4 regions of the Photobacterium swingsii genome follow, and region 3 is predicted to be linked to each of the others. Evidence: predicted binding sites of a transcription regulator. Region 3 holds the regulator's gene; each other region holds the start of a gene.

Region 1 (6,089 bases), 940 kb from region 3:
AACATACACACGCTGGTTATCTTTGGTGACTGCACATTTAGCTAATGCCGTTTCAACCGTTTTATCTAATTCATTCTCTTCACGTAATAAACGTCGGTATTCTTTTAAAACATGACGATTTGGGTTAACTAAGAAATCACCACGGTAACCATCCACAACCACTTGGCAGTTATGGATTTTTTCAGGGATAAAATCGACCCCCATGATCGCAGGGATACCCAGCGCCCGCGATAAGATCGCCGCGTGAGAGTTCGCCGCACCTTCTTGGGCAACGACCCCAGCCAATTTATCACGAGGAATAGTTGCCAGCATGGCCGCGGTTAATTCACGCGTTAACAATACTCGCGGTTCGTCCCACTGGTATTCGATCACATCTTCATTTTGCAAAAAGAACAACAAGCGCTGGCCAAGTTCTCGAATATCGTGCGCGCGCTCTTTGAGGTACGCATCTTTCATGTTGGCAAAACGGGTGGAGTAGGCCTCTACCACTTGGCGGATAGCCCACTCAGCCTGATCGCCCGATGCCACTTTAGCGAACAAATCTTTACGCAACATAGGATCGTTAAGCAGGTGGCTAAACAGATCAAAAATCGCTAATGTTTCTTTGTGTAATTCACTATCAAAGCGCTTTCGCAACCGGCGAAACTCATTGCTCGCCAAATCAATCGCAATCGTTAAGCGCTCTTGTTCATTCTCTAAATTCAGTGAAGAGGCAGGCAGGACATGCTCTAACCGTGGTTGGTTATCATCCCACCACGCCTTGGCAACCGCGACCCCTTGCGATGATGCCGAACCAATAAGGTGCAAGCCGTCATGTTGATCAGGCCACATTCCCTGCGCTTTGGCATGGGCAAGGATCACCGCAAGCTGCGCTGCAAGCGTCACCATGAAAGACTCTTCGCTTTCGTCAAACTCACGACGATCTTTTTGCTGAATAACCAACACACCTAAGACATTACGCTGGTGTGTGATAGGCGTGCCAAAGAAAGAACCAAAGTGTTCTTCGCCTGTACCAGGCAGGTGTTTAAACTGAGGATGTGATCGCGCATCGGCGATATTGATAGGCTCGGCTCGGCGGCCAACTAATCCAACTAAGCCTTCGTCAAAACCCAAACCAACATGGTGGCGGGTTTTGACTAGGCCTTGCGTTGCCATCAAGGTGTATTCCTGACGTTTAAAGTCAGCGATATACACCGAGCAGCAGTCGGTATCCATTGCCTCGCATGTGCTGATCACTAACTGATCGAGCGCATCGATCAGGGTTTCAGCACTGGCAACTTTTTCTACAATTTCTCTGAGCTGTGTCAGCATAAGCTGTTTTGCGCCTTACTTTAGAGTGGGCATCAGCAAGCTTAACGGCGACCCTTGTGACGCTTCACTCTACGCTCTTTACGTTCCTTAAAAGGCATCGCCATCGCAGCAAACTCTTTCAATGCACGTCGATAAACATCGCGCTTAAAAGACACCACCTGACGCACCGGATACCAATAACTGACCCATCGCCAACCATCAAACTCCGGCGTGCTCCCACGCTGCATATTCACCTTTGACTCATCGCATTCTAGGCTAAGCAAAAACCACTTTTGCTTTTGCCCGATACAAACGGGTTTCGAGTCCCACCTAACTAGACGCTTGGGTAATTTATAGCGCAGCCAATGGCGGCTGGAGGCTATGATCCTTACATCCTTTTTGGTAAGCCCTACTTCCTCATACAATTCTCGGTACATGGCTTGCTCAGGGGTTTCCCCTTCATCAATACCACCTTGTGGAAACTGCCAAGAATGTTGTCCATATCGTCGAGCCCAGAATACCTGGCCGTGGCTATTACAGATAACTATCCCGACATTAGGACGGTATCCATCGCCATCAATCACTAGACGACCTCAATTATAAATCTCTATTACACCCGATTTTTTCATAGATCGCGGCAAAGGTTAACAAACATTCTAATTATTAACTGTTTTTTCCTACCTAGCACTCAGTTTCTGGATAACTCAATCACAAGGAATACTTTATAAACAGCCAAGTGAGACATAAGCCACATTTATTCACTTTTTCTGTGGATAGATTTGTGAAGAAGCGGTTTTATCGTGAATAAAGTGACTTATCAACAACACTTAACCAAGTTTAAAAAAGCACCAAAACAAATATAAAAACAATTAAAAACAATGAACTACACAAACAAAACAATCGAACCTCATATGCTTTTAATGACTAAAACATCAGCAAAAGCGGATCGGTTAAAGATCAACCAACCATTGAATTATCCACACTCTCGGAGCTAAGCCACTGCTAACTAGGCCACCAAGCTGCTCAAAAACCACACTAACCCCTGTGTATACATCCAGAGTTTGGTGCTGTGTTTTTTTTAACCAAAACTCCTGTGGATATCTTTATTTAAAGATCCTTACTCTTGTTCTAGACTCTCGTATACCACAATACAAGATGCCACTTGATAAGATGACAGATAGCTTGATTCTTTATTAAAAACAGGTTACTAAAATACAGCCATCAAGGTGGTGTAAAGATCCTCCCCTTTTACCATCAGCTCAATGCCTGCTTATGGTAAAATACCAGCGTTGCTTTACCTTCACTCGTTAAAACCTAAAGTGCCTTTGTATGACGTGTATTTCTTCTCCTTTACCGCCACAAACAGAACAAGAACTGCTTACACGAGCGCAAGCTCTAGCAGGACTCACACTCGGAGAGCTCGCCGAACAAGCCGGTATTATTCCCCCTCAAGATCTTCGCCGTGACAAAGGTTGGGTGGGTCAATTGCTTGAATGGCACTTAGGGGCAAGTGCGGGGAGCAAGCCAGTACCTGATTTCATTGAATTAGGTATCGAGCTTAAAACCATTCCAATTGGCTACCATGGCCGGCCTTTGGAAACGACTTTTGTTTGTGTGGCTCCGCTGATCGGCTTGCACGGCCTTAATTGGCACAATAGTCATATTCGTCATAAATTAGCCAAAGTATTGTGGGTTCCAGTCGAAGGTGAGCGTGATATTCCACTGACAGATCGTCACGTTGGTTCACCGCTATTATGGCAACCGTCACCAGAAGAAGAAGATCAACTTCGCCAAGATTGGGAAGAATTAATGGACATGATTGTATTGGGGCAGGTCGAACAAATCACAGCTAAACATGGTGAAGTGCTGCAGTTGCGCCCGAAGGCAGCCAACAATAAAGCATTAACTGAAGCCTATGGCGCGAATGGCCAGCCAATCAAAACACTCCCTCGGGGCTTTTATCTCAAAACACACTTTACTGCCGCGATTTTGGCTAAACACTTTATTGTTTAAACGAGTGTAAGAGCACCATCCTACTATCCCATCATAAAATGATCGTCATATCTTCCTTGCAGTTTGATAGCTGATTATCCGCCGAAAATTCATCGTAAGGATCGATTATGCGTAAGATAACACTATCGATCCCCAAAGGTTTTAATAGCTCACCCACTTGCTCCATATTCCGAAACGTGAGCATGCTATCGGTATCATCTTTAAGCGGCACCAACTGATGCTTAAATTCAATCTCCATCAAGTAATCAGCCATACCCGCATGACTTGTTACTACACATTTAGGCTGGGGCTTTTCTGGCGAGTTGAGCCAATGTTTAAACTGTGTAAGTTGCATTGAATCGCTTCCTTTCAGCTAAGCATAGATATAACTATGTGTCACATTCCCTTACTCAGCAAGTAAATGGCTGTCGACATCTGCATAAACTCTCGTTAAGTTAATAACATATACCCAGCCAACACATGCTATTTTGCTTGCACGCTAGGGGGAATATACCTCTTTGCCTGTTGGGCAGCCGCAGGGACAGTGCATGCAGCAGACTTGTTGGTACTTGCAGTCCAAGGAGGGCTAATGAAATATCACCGCATTCCCCATTCCTCACTCGACGTCAGTAAAATATGTCTTGGCACCATGACCTTTGGTGAGCAAAACACAGAAGCAGAAGCACACAGCCAACTTGATTTCGCCTTTGAGCGGGGCATCAATTTCATCGATACTGCCGAAATGTATCCCGTTCCGCCCAATAAAACGAGCCAAGGATTAACGGAAACCTATATTGGTAATTGGTTGGAAAAAACAGGGCTACGCAGCAAAGTCGTGCTGGCAACCAAAATTGCGGGCCCACGTAACCTTCCCTATATTCGCGATAATATGGCTCTGGATCATCGCAACATTCATGATGCCGTTGATGCCAGCCTGATGCGCTTAAAAACCGATTACATCGACTTATATCAATTACACTGGCCACAACGCGAAACCAACTGTTTTGGTCAACTGAACTACGAGTATAAAGAAGACAACTCTGGCGTTACCATTCTCGACACGCTTGAAGCCCTTGCTGAACTGCAACGTGCAGGTAAAATTCGTTATATTGGCCTTTCTAATGAAACACCATGGGGAGTGATGTCTTTCCTTAAATTAGCCGAAAAACACAATCTTCCCCGCGTTGTCTCTATCCAAAATCCTTATAATTTACTCAACCGTAGCTTCGAAGTCGGGCTCTCTGAAATCAGTCACCAAGAAGGCGTCGAGCTCTTAGCCTACTCACCATTGGCATTTGGTACCCTCAGTGGTAAATACCTCAATGATGCAAAACCTGCTGGTGCACGCTGCACCTTGTTTGAACGTTTTTCACGTTACTTTAATCCTCAAGGTGTGGCTGCGACTCAAGCCTATGTCGACATTGCACATAAACATGGGCTCGATCCCGCACAAATGGCATTAGCATTTGTAAATCAACGTCCCTTTGTGGCTTCAAACATTATAGGGGCGACCAACCTTGACCAATTAGATGCCAATATCAAGAGCCTAGATCTTTGCTTAACTGAAGATGTGTTACAGGATTTAGCCCAAGTCGGGGTGCAATATTCTAACCCTTGCCCATAACGAATCATCCCCGCATTGGCGGGGATGATTATCTGTTATTAGTGTTTTATTCTGCCCTGTCACCTTGATACGTAATAGCGACAGGGCGGCTATTACGTGAGCTGTCTAGATCGAAACTCCCGACGAAGGTGACGCGTTTTGCGTTGAGCAAGAGACGCTCCAAACTCAACGTCTAAACGACGGTCTTTACCAATCCCAATATCTTGCAACAAGTGCTCAGATAGTTGTGGGAAGTCAACTTCGATACGACGATTTACACGTCGCCATGCTTGTTGTTCACGGTGAAGATCAGCACGGACTAAAAGTACAGCTAGGCGTAAATAAACTGATTGGCGCATAATTTAACTCTCCATAATTAATATTGGAGGGTCACAGATGCTGACGAGATCAAACTTTTACTGCAAGTAACCGCGACAGTATCCGCGGCCCAGAGTCACAGCGGAGGCTGTTATTGTGTTGAAGTTTTTGAGGTATCACTACAAGGCGCGATACACGTATGCATAGGGAAAATCATCATTGTCGCCTCCTAGTGAATGAGTGGGATAAGTGTTAAGGATGTGTAAATTTTAACCATTACAAATAATTAAACAAGCACAAATATTCAGCAAAATGAATAAAGCAATATTATGCTATCGCACCTTACCATCGACATGCTTTATACCAATAAACCGTTAAATACGCCTAAAAAATCAGCATAATCAAATTAATCGCTCTATCTTATTGCCGTTAGCTATATCGACAAGATTACCGGAGCTGGATTTCTTTTAATAAAGCTAACAAAGCCTTAGATGCAGGTCCCATTGCTCGTTGATTGGAATATGCTACATCTACCGATTGACGCCAGCCATCAACATCCATCTTAGTCACCAATTCAGTGAGTAAGCCTGACTGGATCAAATCACCAACGATATTGCGAGGTAACACTGTCCAACCTATGCCACTACTCACAAGTAGCATGGCAGAGAGCGCGCTATCAGTAACCCACATCGAATCAGACAGTTGCCAGCGGTGTGCGAGTTTTCGATAACGGCCACTCAATAAAATCTGGCGATGTGACTTAAGGTGGTGCCAATCTACTGCTTTTTCTTTAGCCAAAGCATGTTGAGGGGAGACTAAATGACACATTTCAAGTTGACCAATACCATAAAAATCAAAGCCTTCAACCAGGCCTTCAAGTTGAATC
Region 2 (6,089 bases), 1.6 Mb from region 3:
ACGTGACTGCGGTGCGCCACATGCATAGCTGGTGCATCTGCATAGCGATCTACTGCAATGATCTCTAAACCTAAACGTTGGCACTCAATGGCAACTTCTTTACCTAACTCACCAGAACCAAGAAGAAGAACACGTGTTGCATCAGGGCGGGTAGCTGAACCTAACATTGATAATCCTTACGAATGAGTATGTAAACTGCGTGCGATCATACCTGATTTTAGCTTTCGCGCAAACGATTGCGCGGTTGTTTGCGAGTGCTTGGCTAAGAGTTAATCAGACGACAGGATAAGTAAGAGCTACTTACTGATTTATTACTGTGCATATTGGTTTATCAGAAAACGTTCCTTTGCTTTTGTAAAATGATTGTCAGAGTTTAGGTGCTAAGCTCGTTAAACAAGGTACGAACCGCTAGAGTATAGGTATTCAGCAGGGAAGCTCAGTGCTCCTGTTTTGTTTTGAGCGTCATAAATAGGTAAATAACCAATGAAAAAGTTGTTAGTGGGTTTAGCATTGATTGCAGCCGTTCCTTTCTCGGCACACGCATCAAAAGGTATCGGTGTGTTTTTGGGTAGCCCGATGTCTGGCATTCAATATAAACATGACGATTTACGTCTTTCATTGGGTGTTGAAAAGTTTGGTGTCGCATTTGATAAAACATTTAACCTAGGTTCATTAACGGATAACCGCAAACTTGATAGCTTATACACTTTCGTTGGTGCTCAGTACGTTGATCACCACAATAAGAAAGTAGGTGTGCGTTCTGGCGTAGGGTTTGAACTGCCGATCAATAGTTTCGAGCTTTATGGTGAGTTAGGTCCATCTTTGTATGTGGTTGAAGAAGTAGATTTGGATCTTGAAGCTGCATTGGGCTTTCGTATTCGTTTCTGATTTGATGAGTTAGCATTGAATTGAAAGCAAAACGCCACCTTCATTGAAGGTGGCGTTTTTGTATATTCTAAAAAATAAATATCGTTATTTCTTACGACTTTCCCAATGGGTAATGAAGGCAACGGAAGCAATAATGATCGCAGCGCCTAGCCATAATCGCCCTGGTGGTGCCCAACCAAATACAATCCAGCCAGCAAGAACATTTAGCGGCAATTTTGCGTGATCAAAAGGTTGCACAAACGACGCGTCAGCAACGGCATAGGCTTTCGCGATGGCCCATTGCGCTAATCCGGTTAACAGACCAGCCCCGACTAAGAGTCCCCAGGTTTCTAGCGAGCTTGGCATTGTAAAGTCAGGCACGGCTAGCAAAATATTGAAAGGTGTTATCAGCAGCAGTAGGTAGACAACCATAGTGGTTGGAGAATCGTGCGCTGACATTTTTTTTACCATAAGCGAATAACTTGCCCAGAAGAACGCAGCCCCAACTGGCAGTAGTGTGGCCCAGCTAAAATCATCACTCCAAGGCTCAAGAATGATCATTGCGCCGACAAAGCCAGCGACCGTCGCGAACCAGCGGGCGGCGCCTACGCGTTCACGTAAGAAAAGGCCTGAGCCTATGGTGGCGAATAATGGTGAGGTCATTAGCAGAGCGATACCCTGCCAAATAGGAACAGGATAAGCTAACGCCCATAGCCATAGTTGAATACCGATAACGGAAAGAAATACCCGAAAACAGTGTAAACCGAAATGTTGGGTGCGCAGTGCTTGGCGTAGCCCTAATGATTTAAGCCAAGGTAACATTGCAATTAAGGCAATAAAGTATTGAATAAATGCAACGGTAGTCGAAGGCAGGTGAAGTTTCACGCTCAGTACTTGAGCTAGGCTATTTACAATGGCAAACGCTAAGCCTGCGGTGAGCATCCAGCTCGCACCTTGGATTGGATTATGATGTTGAGACATGAGTAAGGGCACTGTCTGATGAATAGTGTGAATAATTTGCAGAATCATACGCCTGTGAACTTATATCACCAAGCACAAATGAAAAAAGCGATGCCAATAAGGGACATCGCTTTTCTGCTGTAACTAAAACTGTCTTTAACAGATACCGTATAACTTACAGTGCGCTATAAGTTAATGGAATATCTGGGTTGAGTGCTTCTAGTGTATTTTGTGTATCAGCAAGGTGGCTAATACTACTACTTTGTTCAACAAGTGCGGCTTCAGCAATGCGGTTTAATTCGTAGCCCGCCATATTCATGTTGATTAGTGCAACTTGCAACGGTGGAAGACTTGGGTTGAATGCCGCATTCTCAGCGTACATGCCAACAAAAATACGACCGTCATCAGCTTTTAAAGCAACGCCACTGAAGTTCTTGGTATAAGGCGCATGAGCACGGTTAGCAGCTTGACACGCGGCTTGAACAAGCTCGCTTTCTTCTTCAACGCCTAGACCGTGATTTTTTTCAGCTAAGAGTCTATCAGTGATACCTAGATCGCTTGGGCCGAATGACTCTGGTAAGTATTGTTGCAGTGTCTTTTCTTCTCGCTCTGGCAGCTGAACTTTAATTGTGTCAGCAGTGCTAAGTTCATTCATGAATTGGCGACAATGACCGCAAGGGCTGTAATTGATGGTGATATCTTTAACACCCGTTTCGCCTTTAACCCAAGCGTGACTAATTGCTGATTGTTCTGCGTGAACGGTTTGTGAAAGTGCTGCACCGGCAAATTCCATGTTGCCGCCGAAGTATAGGCGACCAGAGTTGCCTCGAACGACAGCACCTACACAAAAATGAGAAAGGGGAGAGACAGAATACGTGGCTGCAAGAGGAAGCAGCGCAACGCGCAATTCGCTGTCAGTCATGTGAGTTTGGCTGAGTAAGTTGTCGAATTGCTCTGCACTGATGGTTGCATCGAAATTGCCATCTTCCAGCATAGGCTTGATTGCGGTTGCAAGATCAGCCGGTAAAGAACCTAAAGCATCCATTACTTTAGTGTGCATGTGGATTTCTCCGTCTTGTGTATGGAGAAATATTGTAGACAGCTCGATAGAATAATAGTGTGATCCATGTCACGTTGTAATTTATCTTGTTTCACCCATTACATAACTGAGAGTGAGGTCACACAACGAGCGTAAATTGATATCCTTATTTTTCAATAGATTAGTTTTGTATTCGATTACTTGCACATAACCATACCAATCCCATTAATGATGAAATTACTCTAGCTAATTAACCTTCTAGGTATTAATAGCCGAATATGGCTGCAATTAAAGGAAACAGTACAGGGGCGAGTATTGAGGTCATAACACCACAGATCACTAAAGCCAGTGAGCTAAAAGCCCCTTCTTGATAGTTTTCTTCAGCGGCTTTCGCTGTACCAAGCGCATGTGAAACTGTCCCCATTGTTAGCCCTTTTGCTATTGGTGCTTGAATGCCTGCCAGCTTAAAGAGAGGGTAGCCCAGCACGGCACCAAATAGCCCAGCAATAATCACCATGATAGCTGCAATGGCAGGCACGCCACCAATTTGCTCGGCAACGGCCATAGCTATAGGTGTTGTTACTGATTTAGGTAAAATACTTGCCACTAACTCCACATTTGCACCTAGTGCGAATGCGATGCCTGCACCTGTGACCATAGAAAGAACACTACCAATAAAGCAAACAGTAAAAATTGTTTTCCACTTAGCGCGGATTTGTGAAAGTTGTTCGTACAGTGGGAATGCAAGAGCAACAACGGCAGGCTCTAGTAAGGCGTTTAGCCATTTGTTTTGCTCAAAGTAAGTCTCATAAGGCACATTTAACCACATGAGCAAAGGAATAATAATGATAAGACAGATAAGTAATGGGTTGACGATAGGATGTTGAAGTCGTTTGGAAATAAGACGAGCGATGTAAAAAACGACTAAGGTTGTGATTAACCAGATCATTATTTTTCCTTATGGTGCGCTGCAATACCAATCACAAGAAAGACAACTAAGCTGCTGCCGATAGTACTGAGTAAAATAGGGAGGCTATTAGCACTCAAGAGTGCGAAATGGTCCATTAAGCCAACGCCGACAGGAACGAACAATAATGCCATGTAACGAATTAATAAGTGGCAGCCTGATTGCACCCAATGAGAACGTATAAGACCCGCTGAAAGTAAACCAAAGAGAATAAGCATCCCTAGGATGCTACCGGGTATCGCGAGTCCAAGTAATGCCTGAATTCCTTTACCTAAGAAAAGGCAAACGAGAATGATGCTGAAGGAGCGTAGATAACTCATGCTTTTATGTGATGCCAATGGCGGTGCTTTTGTTTGGTGGATTCATCATACAAAATAAGTGTGACCTATGCCACACTTATTTCGCGTATATTGAGAGAGGCAAGTTTAAGCATTCTGACTTAAATACAGGCTGGTTGCGGATTGCATGTTTGCAATGTAAAAGCGCTATAACAAGATATTGTCGGCAAGAAAGAACAAAGCAACGCCAGCAGCAGCCAGTAAGAGTACGGAAATACGATGGAGTATGCTGTGTTTTACAATATGTTCTGCTGCTGACTCTGACGGCTCGTTTTTGTCTGTTTTATCGTTTGTAAACTGGGTGAATTTAGACTCTTTGAATGTATGTACCAGTCGGCATGTTTTATTGGGGAGCGGCACACGAAAGCCATGAGTGGCCACGATTTCAATCGCAATCGCAGGTTGACCTTGATAGATAAGTTTATGGTTTAGCGAAACAAGTAGTGCGTTAAGATCAAAGTGGGTATGGTTATTTTCTTCATAAGCTTCGATCTGTATGAAGGTTTTATCATATAACGCCTGTGGGTTAATGACTTCACCAGCACAATAGCAAAGTGCTTCAAGTAGGCGTGACTCATGCACTGTTAATATGGTCTCAGAGCCATCTTGCCAAACTAACATTCGCAAATCGGGTTCAAAATCAACGCTGGGAAAACGATAACAGCGTGTTAGGGCTTTTGTCGTCATAGCTACCACTTAATGCTATAAGCCATGGAGAATATGTAGTGAGGACAAATCACTATGCGTTTGCATGACATTTACATGGCTGTTTATGGTGAACAAGTACCAGATTTAGGTATCTTGGTTAGCTTAAGTGTGACTGGCTGAGAGCGTTCCTTCAACTTTTGCTGAGTGGAAACTGTCTTAATAAAAACACCCTGAAAACTAGGGTTATCAGGGTGTTTAAGAAAGCCTTTCTTTTAAAGAGGTTAAGGCCTTATGCTATCATTTCTGAGTGCCGCGAAGTTAGGCTAGCTGGATAACGTAATCGTACACTTTTTTAAGAATAGCCATCTTCTTCTCGTCACCTTGATGTTCCATCGCTACGTTGTCTAAATTCTCAATGTAAGCAGGTAGGTTACTCTCAAAGTAATCTTGGCAATGGTGTTTCCAGCGGATTTGCTCTTGCTGCGTCAATGTCAGCGGGAAGTTACGAGCACGGTAACGGAATAGCAAAGGCTTAATGCGCGCATCAGCCACTTGTGGCTCAAAATCGACAAGTTCGAGTGGATCCATTTCACGAATAATATCCATTGCTGTGCGATCGGCATGCGAGAAGAAACCATCGTATAGTTTGGCATCGACGTTATCATGCGCTTCAAACTCACGATCGACACTGAAGATCTCAACGAGTTTTTCACGTACTTCAGGGTGTGCTTTGAGCATCTGAAGGTGTTTAAGGCAAAGTTCTCGATCAATACCTAGGCGTTCCGCATCGTCTGCTTTGAGTGTTTTTGCCGGCGCAAGAACAGGGCACTTGTTGATATGGACAAGTTTAACTGGCACAGGTAGCTCATCTGGACCAAGTTCACTGCGTTTGGTGTAAAGACGTTCGCGTAGGGTATCAGCATCGAGCTCAATCAGCGGCGTTGGGTCTTTGGCTAGGTTAACCGTAATCACCGCGTTTTTATTATCAGGGTGCCATTCCATTGGAACAATCCAGCTGGTATTACCGCACTCAGAACCAAACATGCCAGAAACATGAACCAATGGCGTTAAGTTAATAATGTCGATAAGTTCTTGAAGCTTACGCTTGTTACGTAGATCAAACAGGTAGTTAAACAGTTTGGGTTGGTTCTTCTTAAGGATCTTTGCCAACTCAATTGTGGCATACACATCTGCCATCGCATCGTGTGCATTCGCATGTTCAATACCATTAGCAACAGAGAGATGTTCCAGCTTAAAACTTGGAAAACCT
Region 3 (6,089 bases):
CGAGCACAGTAGCTCGCATGATTACTTGATCAGTAATACCTCGTTTGAAAATTTTCGCGCCACGGTAGGAAAGGTTGCGGTCGACGGTGAGCGTAACATTGCGATTGTTTCACCTGCGATGGCACAGGCATTACAGCTACAACAAGGCGACATGGTTCGCCTGATTGGACAATAAGATAAGGGGAATATCATGGCACAATCATGCGCAGTGAATTGGATAGCAGGGAAGTGGGTCGCGGGTCTTGGTGCGTCTTTTCAGTCGTTAAACCCCTTCAATTCTGAAGTGATTTGGCAGGGACAAGCGGCAACCGCAGACCAAGTTGAACTGGCGGTGCAAAGTGCTCGTGAAGCCTTATTAAGTTGGCGTCATACCTCGCTCGACGCGCGTCAGGCTATTGTTGAAAAATATGCTGAACTGCTCAAAGAACACAGTGAAGATATTGCCACGACCATAGCGGAAGAAACAGGGAAACCCTTGTGGGAAACCCGCACCGAAGCGGGTGCTATGGTGGGTAAGATTGCGCTGTCGTTACGTGCTTACCATGAGCGTACTGGCCATAAAGAAAAAGAAGTGGCAGGGGCGACAACAGCCGTGCTGCGTCATCGTCCATTGGGCGTGATGGCGGTCTTTGGCCCGTATAATTTCCCAGGGCATTTACCCAATGGCCATATCGTTCCTGCATTATTAGCGGGCAATACTGTGGTATTTAAGCCATCTGAATTAACGCCTAAAACGGCGGAAGTGGCCATGAAGCTATGGCAACAAGCTGGCTTACCCGCAGGTGTGATTAACCTAGTGCAAGGCTCTCGCCCAACCGGTGAAGCGCTGGCGAGTTCAACAGGGATTGATGGCTTGCTGTTCACGGGGAGTGCGAATACGGGACACATTCTTCATCGCCAATTTGCAGGGCAACCCGGCAAAATGTTGGCATTGGAGATGGGCGGCAATAACCCTATGGTGATTTCAAATGCCCACGGTGATGTGGAAGCCACGGTATACACCATAATTCAATCAGCGTTCATTAGCGCTGGCCAGCGTTGTACCTGTGCCCGCCGTTTGTATTTACCCAAAGGTGAAGTGGGTGATGCCATTGTTGCGCGCTTAGTTGAAGCAACGGCGCAGCTACGCATTGATGGGCCATTTGCTGATCCTCAGCCTTTTATGGGGCCACAAATATCAATACAAGCTGCTGATGGCATTATTGCCGCGCAAGCGAATTTGGTGCGCCTTGGGGGAGAGGTTCTGCTTGAAGCGAAACGTGGTCAAGGGGCGATTGTCTCACCGGCCATCATTGAAGTGAGTGCCATTGCTGACTTGCCTGATGAAGAATACTTTGGTCCATTATTGCAAGTCGTACGTTACGAGGATTTAGCCCAAGCCGTTACCTTGGCAAATAATACCCGCTACGGCTTATCGGCTGGTTTGATCTCCACCGATGATAGTGAGTGGCAATATTTTATTGACCATATCCGTGCAGGCATAGTGAACCGTAACCGTCAGCTGACTGGTGCGAGTGGGGATGCTCCATTTGGTGGTCCTGGCGCATCAGGTAACTTACGTCCGAGTGCTTACTATGCCGCTGACTACTGTGCGTACCCTATGGCATCGATGGAGGGTGAACAAGCTGAGCTACCTGCACAGCTATCGCCAGGTATTACTTTGTAAGCAAGTTGAGCAGACATCATCAAACTAAAAAAGAAGTGCCATACTGATTAGGTCGAATCAGGGCACTTCTACATCCATCACCAGCGGGGAGCATCTCAACATGGAAAGAGTAGAGCAACTGTTTAACAACTTATGGCAAGACTATATTCAACGCCTGTGCCCATCAGCGGATCAAGTACATACATTACTGACCGAAGATGAGCCGCTACTGAATGACCATATTGCGTTGCGCACATTTAACTTACCGAAAGTCGGACTGGATGTGCTAGCCGCACCCTTTATTGCGATTGGTTACAAACCTTGTGGCACTTACCATTTTGAGTCTAAAAAACTCTACGCTGAGCATTTTGAACACCCAAACCCTGCGGCGCCAAAAGTGTTTATTAGTGAGCTATTGGTGGGTCAGTGTTCCTCATTATTGCAGCAATCGGTACGTAGTTTGATTGATCAAGTGCCAGAGCAAGCGGTGAAAGATCCTGCCTTCTTGTATGGCGGCCGTTTGTGGGACATTGATTTTGAAACGTATGAGATGTTAGCCGCAGAGAGTGAATATGCAGGGTGGTTAGCGGCGCATGGCTTTGGCGCGAATCACTTTACGGTTAGCATTAACCAACTAGAACAATTTACTGAAGTGGCCGAGGTGAATCACTTATTGGCACATAATGGCTTTGCCATCAATGTATCGGGTGGAGAAGTGAAAGGCAGTCCTGAAGAGATGTTAGAGCAGTCTTCTACCATGGCAGATAAAGTCCCTGTCGCTTTTTTAGATGGGGTAAAAACGATCCCTGGTGGTTTTTATGAATTTGCCAAGCGCTACCCGCAAGCCGATGGTGAGCTTTATACCGGATTTGTCGCTGCGTCGGCGGATAAGATCTTTGAAAGTACCGACAGCTAGAGTGCAATGTTCCGGCCAATCCCAGCGTTTCACGCAGAGGTCATGTTGATAGCATGGCCTTTGTTCTATCTGTGGCTTAATACAGGCTTTCTAAAGGCGGTGACCACTGCGAGCCTTCTTGGCGCTGCGGCGTATTCGCTAATGAGATATGTTGTTCGAGAAAGTGACGTTGGCCACTGAACCCTGTCATCTCAACAGTTGTGGGTAGTGGGGCAATCACGCTCGGTGGTGGGGTGTTAGTGTTGTACGGAGAAAAACGTTCGATATCCATATCACGAACTCCATGATGCCGATTTTGTCGGGGAAGAGGTGACGTCGTCCATCGACGTCTGTTATGCACAATGTAGCAAAGGTGGCGTAGTTAGCAAGTGAAGAATCAGTGACAAGGTTAGCAAATTTGGATTTAGATATACGCCATAGGTATGGTGTTTTTCCGATATAAAAAAAGCCGCAAAAGCGGCTTTTTTCTAGTGATAATCGATAAATCAACAGATTAACGAGTACCGTATACCACGATAGTTTTACCGTGTGCAGAAATCAGGTTCTGTTCTTCAAGCATCTTCAAGATACGACCAACGGTTTCACGTGAACAACCTACGATTTGACCGATTTCTTGACGGGTGATCTTGATTTGCATACCGTCTGGGTGCGTCATTGCATCAGGTTGTTTCGCTAGGTTAAGTAGCGTCTGTGCAATACGACCCGTTACGTCTAAGAACGCAAGGTCGCCCACTTTTTGGCTTGTTACTTGAAGGCGAGTTGCCATCTGTGCAGACAAGCGCATCAAGATGTCTGGATTAACTTGGATTAGCTGACGGAATTTCTTAAATGAAATCTCAGCAACTTCACAAGGTGTCTTCGCACGAACCCAAGCTGTACGTTCTTGACCTTCTTCGAAAAGGCCAAGTTCACCGATGAAGTCACCTTGGTTTAGGTAAGAAAGAATCATCTCTTTGCCTTCTTCATCCTTGATAAGAACAGCAACAGAACCTTTTACAATATAGTAGAGAGTTTCCGCTTTCTCACCCGCATGAATCAAAGTGCTTTTTGATGGGTACTTGTGAATGTGGCAATGTGAAAGAAACCACTCTAGTGTTGGATCTGTTTGAGGTTTACCTGGAACCATATTACTAACTTCCTCTGCGTTTGTTGCCCAACAACGACATCCCTATAATTTCAGTCTGGGCTTAACAATAGAATTGCTCGCTGGTTAGGATATTAAGTCAGCCGCTGGGCTGCAAGCTCACTTGAATAATTAATTGAGAGTTTAACTTTTTTCGGTGGGCATTTCTTGATATTGATCTATCTGAAATCGTCATTTTGTACTCATAAGTGTGCACATGATCACACGGTTGTTAGATTATGCAGAATTGACGCCAAAACACTAAGGAGAAAGCAATGCAATCACGTGTGAAATGGGTAGAAGGAATGACTTTTCTTGCCCAGTCAAATTCGGGTCATAGTGTGGTGATGGACGGCAATGGTGGCGAAAAAGCACCCAGTCCAATGGAGTTGGTTTTGATGGCGGCTGGTGGTTGTAGTTCGGTCGATGTTGTTGATGGTTTACAATCTGCAGATCAACGTATCACGGGCTGCGAAGCACAAATTTCCTCGGTGCGCCGCGAGACAGCCCCACGTATTTTTACCTCGGCAAATTTGCATTTTGTGGTGACGGGACATGATCTTGATGAAGCCTTGGTGGCAACAACCGTCGCTAATTCGCTCGAGAAATATTGTTCGGTTTGTTTGATGCTGGGTGAAGGGGTTGAATTGACGCATTCATACGAAGTGATCGCCGCATAAATCTATTGCTAGGTAAACTGTAGCAGCATGATAAAAACGGAGACTTGAGGTCTCCGTTTTGCTGTTATTTGTTTCACACGGCAATTAAACCGCGACTAGCCGATTTTCCCTGTTTCAATCAGCTGCTGGATCAGAGGACGCATTATTAGCTCCATCGCAAAGCTCATTTTGCCGCCCGGTACCACCAAGGTATTGTGGCGTGACATGAATGAGCCTTGGATCATCGACAATAAGTACGGGAAGTCGACATTCTTGATCCCACGAAAACGGATCACCACAAAGCTTTCATCTAAACTCGGGATCCCTTTGGCGCTAAGTGGGTTCGAGGTATCCACGGTGGGAACACGCTGGAAGTTAATATGAGTCCGTGAAAACTGCGGCGTGATGTAATTGAGGTAATCATCCATCGAGCGCACAATAGATTCCATTACAGCTTCACGAGAATGACCGCGGTCACGGGTGTCACGAACAATTTTTTGAATCCACTCTAAGTTGACGATTGGTACCATGCCAATCAAGAGATCAACATGCTGCGCAACATTGGTTTCACCGTCGACGACCCCGCCATGTAAGCCTTCATAAAATAAGAGATCGGTATTTTCAGGTAGCTCTTGCCATGGGGTGAAAGAGCCTGGCATTTGGTTATAAGGCACGGCTTCATCAAAGGTGTGCAGGTAGCGGCGGAATTTGCCGGTACTGTCTTCACCGTACTGATGGAAAAACTGTTCGAGTTGCGGGAAATCGTTCGCTTGGGGGCCAAAATAGCTGATATGGCGGCCCTGTTCTTTGGCTTTACGTATTTCGACGTCCATTTCGGGGCGTGTAAAGCGGTGGAAGCTATCGCCTTCCAGCCAAGCCGCATTGATGCTCATCATATTGAACATTTTGCGGAAGGCTTCTGAAGTGGTCGAGGTGCCCGCACCGGATGAACCTGTTACTGCAATGATGGGGTGTTTTGCAGACATGACAAACCCTGTCGTTAAGATTAACGATGAGTTATTAACAGGATGTTGCGATTAGATCAAGTGTAAGCGATGTCGAGTATTAGAAATTGAGATCTCGACGAAGCTTAATATCGACTGATTCATGTAATTCAGAAAACATCACTACGGCTTCGCCTTGGGCAAGCTGTTGGCGAACATGTTGAACTTTTTGTTCTAAGGTTTTTTCGTGCTCACCGTAATCGGTGCCTTCACGTAGAACAAAGTGTTCGATCAGGTTATCGAGGGTATCTGGGGCGATGTCTTGCCAAGGAATAATCATAACAACCACTTACTGCTTTAGGAGGAGGTAACCACTGATAACATTATTATCAGTGGTTAAGGCGGTTCAAGGCAAGCAAAGCGTGATGGATCAGGCTTTACTCTGACGTGCTGTGGCTAGGTTGAGTGTTTACCGCAGCAAAAGGCGCAAACCAAGCGGGCACGGTTGTTTCAAGCCAGAAGGTGGGCTTGTGCCATGATCCCGTTAAAAAGCCCACATGGCCGCCATTAGGACTCAGGTGATAGTCAATGTGGGCTGGGAGCGGCTGTGAAGGGATAACATCATGGGTCATGAAAGGGTCATCTTTGGCATGAATGATACGCAGGGGTACAGTGACCTGATGCAAACGCTGTAAGCCACTGCAACGCTGGTAATAGTCACTGGCGTCTTGATAGCCGTGCAGCGGTGCAGTTACCAGATCATCAAACTGGCGCAGGGTGCTAATCGCATTGATACCAGATT
Region 4 (6,089 bases), 420 kb from region 3:
GTGAGCTTGAGGCCGCATATAACAGTATCAACGACCAATACGAAGACAGTGTCGATGCGGCAGATAAAGTCAGCAGCCGTATTGCCGCTATCGAAGACGTGGCGGATGCACTCTTTGTAGAATGGCAAGAAGAGCTCGACCTTTACTCAAGCGCGAAGCTAAAACGCGATAGCCAAGCTAAATTGCGTTCGACTAAAGCCTCTTACCAAACCATGCTCAGTGCGATGCACCGCGCTGAACAAAAAATGGCCCCTGTTCTTGATACGCTGCGCGACAATACCTTGTACCTAAAGCATAACCTGAATGCAGCAGCTATTGGCTCGCTACAAAGTGAATTCAATGATTTGCAGCGTGATATTCAGCGCGCGATCAAAGATATGGAAACCGCTATTTCAGAATCAGAGCGTTTTATTGCCCAACTTAAAAAAGCCTAGCAGGCGACAACACCACTAACGCTCATTCAAGCGAGTCAGTACCCAATTGGCTCGCTCTTCTACACTACCCCACGGCACTTCAACCACTTCATACCCCAACGATTGATACGTCGATACAAGCTGTTGATGAATACCTTGTGCTTCCTCAAACGGATACGGGCGCTCGTCATCTTGGACATAAATACTTTGGTTCGGTGCGCAGAAGAAAACACGCGAATGATAACCTGCCGCCGCTTCTTGGTATTGCGCTGTCACCTCGCAACCACCGAGGATGAGATAAGCGCAAATATCAGGGATAGCGCGATCAACAAACGCAGGCATGGTATTGCGAAGCGCTTCACGACGCTGACCACTCATCGCCGTTAGGCAAAGTTCAGCAAATGCGGGTAAGTTGGTCCACGGTAATACCCCATCCGGCTGCTGAGCCTGATCGCGAATTAACGTACGTGACACTTCAGGAAAGACCAGATATCCCTTATTCGCCAACGCATTAAGTAACGTTGTTTTCCCTGCGCCTGGGCCACCGGTAATGATGATTGGTTGCATTGTACTCTTCCTTTATAAAGTCCCGACTATCATACCAAACCTCGCCCCTGCATGAGGGGAGAATCCCAAAATTTAGGTATAAAAAATCCCTCCACAGCATACGCCATGGAGGGATTTTTAACGGAAGCTGAAGCTAATTACTTAGCAGTACGGCTTGCACGTTTACGATCGTTTTCAGTAAGCAGTTTCTTACGAATACGAATGCTTTCTGGTGTTACTTCTACTAGTTCATCATCATCGATGAATTCTAGTGCTTGCTCAAGTGTGTACTTGATAGCAGGAGAAAGCGTTTGAGCTTCATCAGTACCAGATGCACGAACGTTAGTTAGCTGCTTACCTTTAAGACAGTTAACTGTCAGGTCGTTTGAACGGTTATGAATACCGATAACTTGACCTTCGTATACTTCATCAGCGTGCTCTGCAAATAGACGGCCGCGCTCTTGAAGATTGAATAGTGCGTAAGTTAGGGCTTTACCTGTCGCGTTCGAGATTAGAACACCGTTGTTACGCTGACCAATTGTACCGCCTTTGTGAGCACCGTAGTGATCGAAAGAGTGGTAGATAAGACCAGAACCTGAAGTCAGTGTCATGAACTCAGTTTGGAAACCGATAAGACCACGAGAAGGCATCATGAAGTCCATGCGAACACGGCCTTTACCATCTGGTGCCATGTCAGTCAGCTCACCTTTACGTAGGCCGATGTTTTCCATGATACCACCCTGGTGCTCTTCCAGTACGTCGATGGTTACCACTTCAAACGGTTCCATTAGTTGACCATCTTCTTCTTTGATGATTACTTCTGGACGAGATACAGCTAGCTCGAAGCCTTCACGACGCATGTTTTCGATCAGGATAGATAGGTGAAGCTCACCACGACCTGATACACGGAAACGATCTGGGTTATCAGTTTCTTCAACGCGAAGTGCCACGTTGTGTACTAATTCTTTTTGAAGACGCTCAAGGATGTTACGTGAAGTCACGAACTTACCTTCTTTACCCGCGAACGGAGAAGTGTTTACTTGGAACGTCATTGTTACTGTTGGTTCATCAACAGACAGTGCAGGTAGTGCTTCTACTGCGTTTTGATCACAGATGGTGTCAGAGATTTTCAGCTCACCAAGACCTGTAATAGCGATGATATCACCCGCTTTAGCTTCTTCAACGTCGTGACGCTCTAGGCCTAAGTAGCCCATTACTGTGCCCACTTTACCATTACGTTGTTTGCCGTCAGCACCCACGATAGTTACTTGTTGGTTTGGCTTAACAGAACCACGTGTAACACGAGCAACACCGATAACACCTACGTAAGAGCTGTAATCAAGTTGAGATACTTGCATTTGAAGCGGACCATCAACGTCAACGTCTGGCGCTGCAACGTTATCAACGATAGCTTGGAACAATGGTTCCATGTCTTCGCCTGTTTCGCCTTCTTCTTGCGTTGCCCAGCCATTTAGCGCAGATGCGTAAACAACTTGGAAGTCTAGTTGGTCATCAGATGCACCTAGGTTGTCGAATAGGTCGAATACTTGATCCATAACCCACTCAGGACGTGCACCAGGACGGTCAATCTTGTTGATAACAACGATAGGCTTAAGACCGTGAGCGAACGCTTTTTGCGTTACGAAACGCGTTTGTGGCATTGGGCCATCAACCGCATCAACGATAAGAAGCACAGAGTCAACCATCGACATGATACGCTCAACTTCACCACCGAAGTCGGCGTGTCCTGGGGTATCAACGATGTTGATGCGGTAATCATTCCAGTTAATTGCTGTGTTCTTAGCAAGAATGGTAATGCCACGCTCTTTCTCGATATCATTCGAGTCCATAACACGCTCTTCGCTTTCGCCGCGAGACTCAAGCGTGCCAGACTGCTGAAGCAGTTTGTCAACCAGGGTAGTTTTACCGTGGTCAACGTGAGCAATAATTGCGATATTTCTTAGTTTATCGATCTGTTGATTAGACATGGATTTCACATTCACTCAGAACATGCAGCAACCATCGGGTAGCTACTTGGTTAAAAAAACGGCTCATAATCTAACAGATTTTACGCCAAAACCCACGAATTATGTGATTTATATCACCAGCTTTTTGAATTAAATGATGGAAATGATGCTTAGCCCCTATAAATGCGGCCTTTATCGCTCGAATAAGCACTTGAAAAGGCACTACCATTTCTCTCTGAATACAAAAATAACGGCGAAAGTTCATCCAGTAATGGAATTGACAACGACCCCGCCTACGATAAGGTAGTAGGCGCACTAAAAGGTGGCAAACAGCCAAACCGCACCAAACTGGTGCAGGCTATTCACCATAATTGTGCAGAAATGGATTCCCATCGCCTCAAGAACACCAAAATAGGGCAGTTTTTGGGGCTTTAAAAATTGGCACACTTTTCGCTTAACCTAAATCAGATAGCTCATAATGAGCAATGAACAAGTTTTGCGGCCAGTTGCCCAATCTAACACCGGAGGTTACTCAAGATGTCAGTTGAAAACGTACTAGCGCTGATCCAGGAAAATGAAGTTAAGTTTATTGACCTACGTTTTACCGATACCAAAGGTAAAGAGCAGCACATCTCTATTCCTTCTCACCAAATCGACGCCGATTTTTTTGAAGAAGGTAAAATGTTTGATGGTTCATCGGTTGCTGGCTGGAAAGGCATAAATGAATCAGACATGGTGATGATGCCAGACGCATCAAGCGCGGTACTTGACCCATTCACGGAAGATGCAACACTGAATATTCGTTGTGACATCCTAGAGCCTGCAACTATGCAAGGCTACGACCGTGACCCTCGTTCTATCGCGAAACGTGCCGAAGAGTTCATGCGCTCAACAGGTCTTGCAGATAATGTGCTTGTTGGTCCTGAGCCAGAGTTCTTCTTGTTTGATGACGTGAAGTTCAACACTGACATGTCAGGCTCTTTCTTCAAGATTGATGACGTAGAAGCCGCTTGGAACACAGGTTCTGATTTCGATGGCGGTAACAAAGGCCACCGTCCTGGCGTGAAAGGCGGTTACTTCCCTGTTGCACCGGTTGATTCATCACAAGACATCCGCTCTGCTATGTGTTTAATCATGGAAGAAATGGGACTGGTTGTTGAAGCTCACCACCACGAAGTGGCAACGGCGGGTCAGAATGAAATCGCTACGCGTTTCAATACCCTAACAACCAAAGCAGATGAAATCCAAGTGTACAAATACGTTGTTCACAACGTTGCACACGCCTTTGGTAAAACTGCGACCTTCATGCCTAAACCACTTGTGGGTGATAACGGCAGCGGTATGCACGTTCACATGTCACTCGCTAAAGACGGTCAAAACCTGTTCGCTGGTGACAAGTACGGCGGCCTATCTGAAATGGCGCTTTACTACATTGGCGGTATCATCAAGCACGCACGTGCCATCAACGCCTTTGCTAACCCAGCAACAAACTCATACAAGCGTCTTGTCCCAGGCTTCGAAGCACCAGTAATGCTGGCTTACTCTGCACGTAACCGTTCAGCGTCAATCCGTATTCCAGTTGTACCTAGCCCGAAAGCACGTCGTATCGAAGTACGCTTCGGTGACCCAGCAGCAAACCCATACCTAGCATTCGCCGCAATGCTAATGGCTGGCCTAGACGGTATCCAGAACAAAATCCACCCGGGTGAAGCGATGGATAAAGATCTGTACGACCTACCAGCAGAAGAAGCAGCAGAAATCCCAACCGTTGCTGAATCACTACAGGGCGCACTACAGTCACTAGACGAAGACCGTGAGTTCCTAACATCTGGCGGTGTGTTCTCTAATGACTTTATCGACTCTTACATTGAGCTAAAATCTCAAGATGTTGCACGAGTGAACATGACCACGCACCCACTTGAGTTTGAACTTTACTACTCAGTATAAGTAACTGATAAATAAATCAGTAATTAAGACTTCGACCCGCCTCACAGGCGGGTTGTTTTATTATTGCCCCTAATTTCCTAATCGCTAACCTCAAGCTATTCCTTCTTTGTCTGTGGGTTATCGCGTGTTCAAACCATGGTTTCCGGTCATTGCTCTACTTATTGCCAGCCTCACCACCTTTGCCCACGCTAAAATCTATACGTGGACCGACGAACACGGCACCGTCCATTTCTCTGATCAACCCAATGACCAAGCCACAGAAGCCAACATCAGCGTACCAACACCGGCCCCCAAAACACCGCAACCTCCCTCTCCCCCAAACACGACTGCGCATGAAGAAGAGCGCCACCTACTGTTTGACACTGAGTTACCCAAGCACACCACAACATCCAGTATTCAAATCATGTCACCGCTGCATGAACAAACCATTCGCAATAATGAAGGCATCATTACGCTGTCTGCCGTTGCCAATCGCACTATGGATAAAGGGCATACTGCTAAGTTGTATCTCGATGGTAAAGCCTATGGCAAAAGCCAAACACGGCTCGATTGGCGCTTAGTGGATATCGATCGTGGCAGTCATCAACTTCAAGTTAAGTTATTAAAATACGGCAAGGTTATTGCATCGTCAGAAAAGATAACTGTCTTTCTGCATCGTGCTTCGCGCCTGCATCCTAGGGGGCCATAACCGCTACCATTAGGGAGCATGCGCACAGTGCTAACCACATAGCTATCACTCTGCAGGCAGACAGGTTACACTTGATTGCACCAATATAGTGCAATGCGGATTTCTGAGGGCATACTTCAGAATGGCGCACCACAAGGAAGATAATCGTGACTGCTGAATTTACGCCGCTAATTTTAGACAATCTGGTAACTGCGATCCTGCTGCTCGATGAAGAGTTAACCATTCGCTATGTTAACCCTGCGACCGAGCAGCTGTTTGCTTCCAGTCAGCGACGACTCACTCACAGTCACTTTCCTGACCTATTGCAGCACTCATCACTCGATCTTGGTTTAGTGCAAGCAACCTTACAAAGTGGACAAGGACTTGCTGACAGCGATGTTTCCTTTGTCATCGATGGTCGTCATCACACCTTAGAACTCAACGCCAGTCCGGTCTCATGGCAAAAAGAGCTGCTGATTTTATTGGAACTCAAGCCTATCGATCAGCAACGTCGAATTAGCCAAGAGCAAAGCCAGTACGTACAGCAAC

The links. Region 3 encodes CRP, which controls carbon source genes, mostly activating them, when cyclic AMP is high. Its sites were predicted from a motif close to TGTGANNNNNNTCACA; they were not measured.
Region 1: rppH (RNA pyrophosphohydrolase) is a predicted target of CRP. The motif match lies at 2,028-2,043, and genes of this name have one in related genera.
Region 2: OCU77_RS08845 (CidA/LrgA family protein) is a predicted target of CRP. The motif match lies at 4,213-4,228, and genes of this name have one in related genera.
Region 4: typA (translational GTPase TypA) is a predicted target of CRP. The motif match lies at 3,050-3,065, and genes of this name have one in related genera.

What each region holds. Positions count from the first base shown of each region.
Region 1 covers NZ_AP024852.1:3,145,893-3,151,981, forward strand. The annotation lists gene ptsP (phosphoenolpyruvate--protein phosphotransferase) at 1-1,311, opposite strand, end outside; gene rppH (RNA pyrophosphohydrolase) at 1,353-1,874, opposite strand; gene mutH (DNA mismatch repair endonuclease MutH) at 2,620-3,303, shown strand; gene OCU77_RS14265 (DUF6482 family protein) at 3,335-3,637, opposite strand; gene OCU77_RS14270 (NADP(H)-dependent aldo-keto reductase) at 3,872-4,906, shown strand; gene OCU77_RS14275 (hypothetical protein) at 4,999-5,244, opposite strand; gene OCU77_RS14280 (LysR family transcriptional regulator) at 5,651-6,089, opposite strand, start outside.
Region 2 covers NZ_AP024852.1:1,859,436-1,865,524, forward strand. The annotation lists gene purT (formate-dependent phosphoribosylglycinamide formyltransferase) at 1-167, opposite strand, end outside; gene OCU77_RS08825 (hypothetical protein) at 484-888, shown strand; gene OCU77_RS08830 (DMT family transporter) at 973-1,848, opposite strand; gene cdd (cytidine deaminase) at 2,003-2,887, opposite strand; gene OCU77_RS08840 (CidB/LrgB family autolysis modulator) at 3,132-3,812, opposite strand; gene OCU77_RS08845 (CidA/LrgA family protein) at 3,815-4,153, opposite strand; gene OCU77_RS08850 (hypothetical protein) at 4,319-4,858, opposite strand; gene sbcB (exodeoxyribonuclease I) at 5,138-6,089, opposite strand, start outside.
Region 3 covers NZ_AP024852.1:264,551-270,639, forward strand. The annotation lists gene astA (arginine N-succinyltransferase) at 1-175, shown strand, start outside; gene astD (succinylglutamate-semialdehyde dehydrogenase) at 191-1,666, shown strand; gene OCU77_RS01225 (DUF1338 domain-containing protein) at 1,767-2,561, shown strand; gene OCU77_RS01230 (hypothetical protein) at 2,638-2,832, opposite strand; gene crp (cAMP-activated global transcriptional regulator CRP) at 3,055-3,687, opposite strand; gene OCU77_RS01240 (OsmC family protein) at 3,960-4,364, shown strand; gene OCU77_RS01245 (phosphoribulokinase) at 4,460-5,329, opposite strand; gene OCU77_RS01250 (YheU family protein) at 5,409-5,627, opposite strand; gene OCU77_RS01255 (hydrolase) at 5,725-6,089, opposite strand, start outside.
Region 4 covers NZ_AP024852.1:3,658,829-3,664,917, forward strand. The annotation lists gene OCU77_RS16645 (DUF2959 domain-containing protein) at 1-434, shown strand, start outside; gene OCU77_RS16650 (AAA family ATPase) at 450-980, opposite strand; gene typA (translational GTPase TypA) at 1,118-2,947, opposite strand; gene glnA (glutamate--ammonia ligase) at 3,464-4,873, shown strand; gene OCU77_RS16665 (DUF4124 domain-containing protein) at 4,998-5,561, shown strand; gene glnL (nitrogen regulation protein NR(II)) at 5,708-6,089, shown strand, end outside.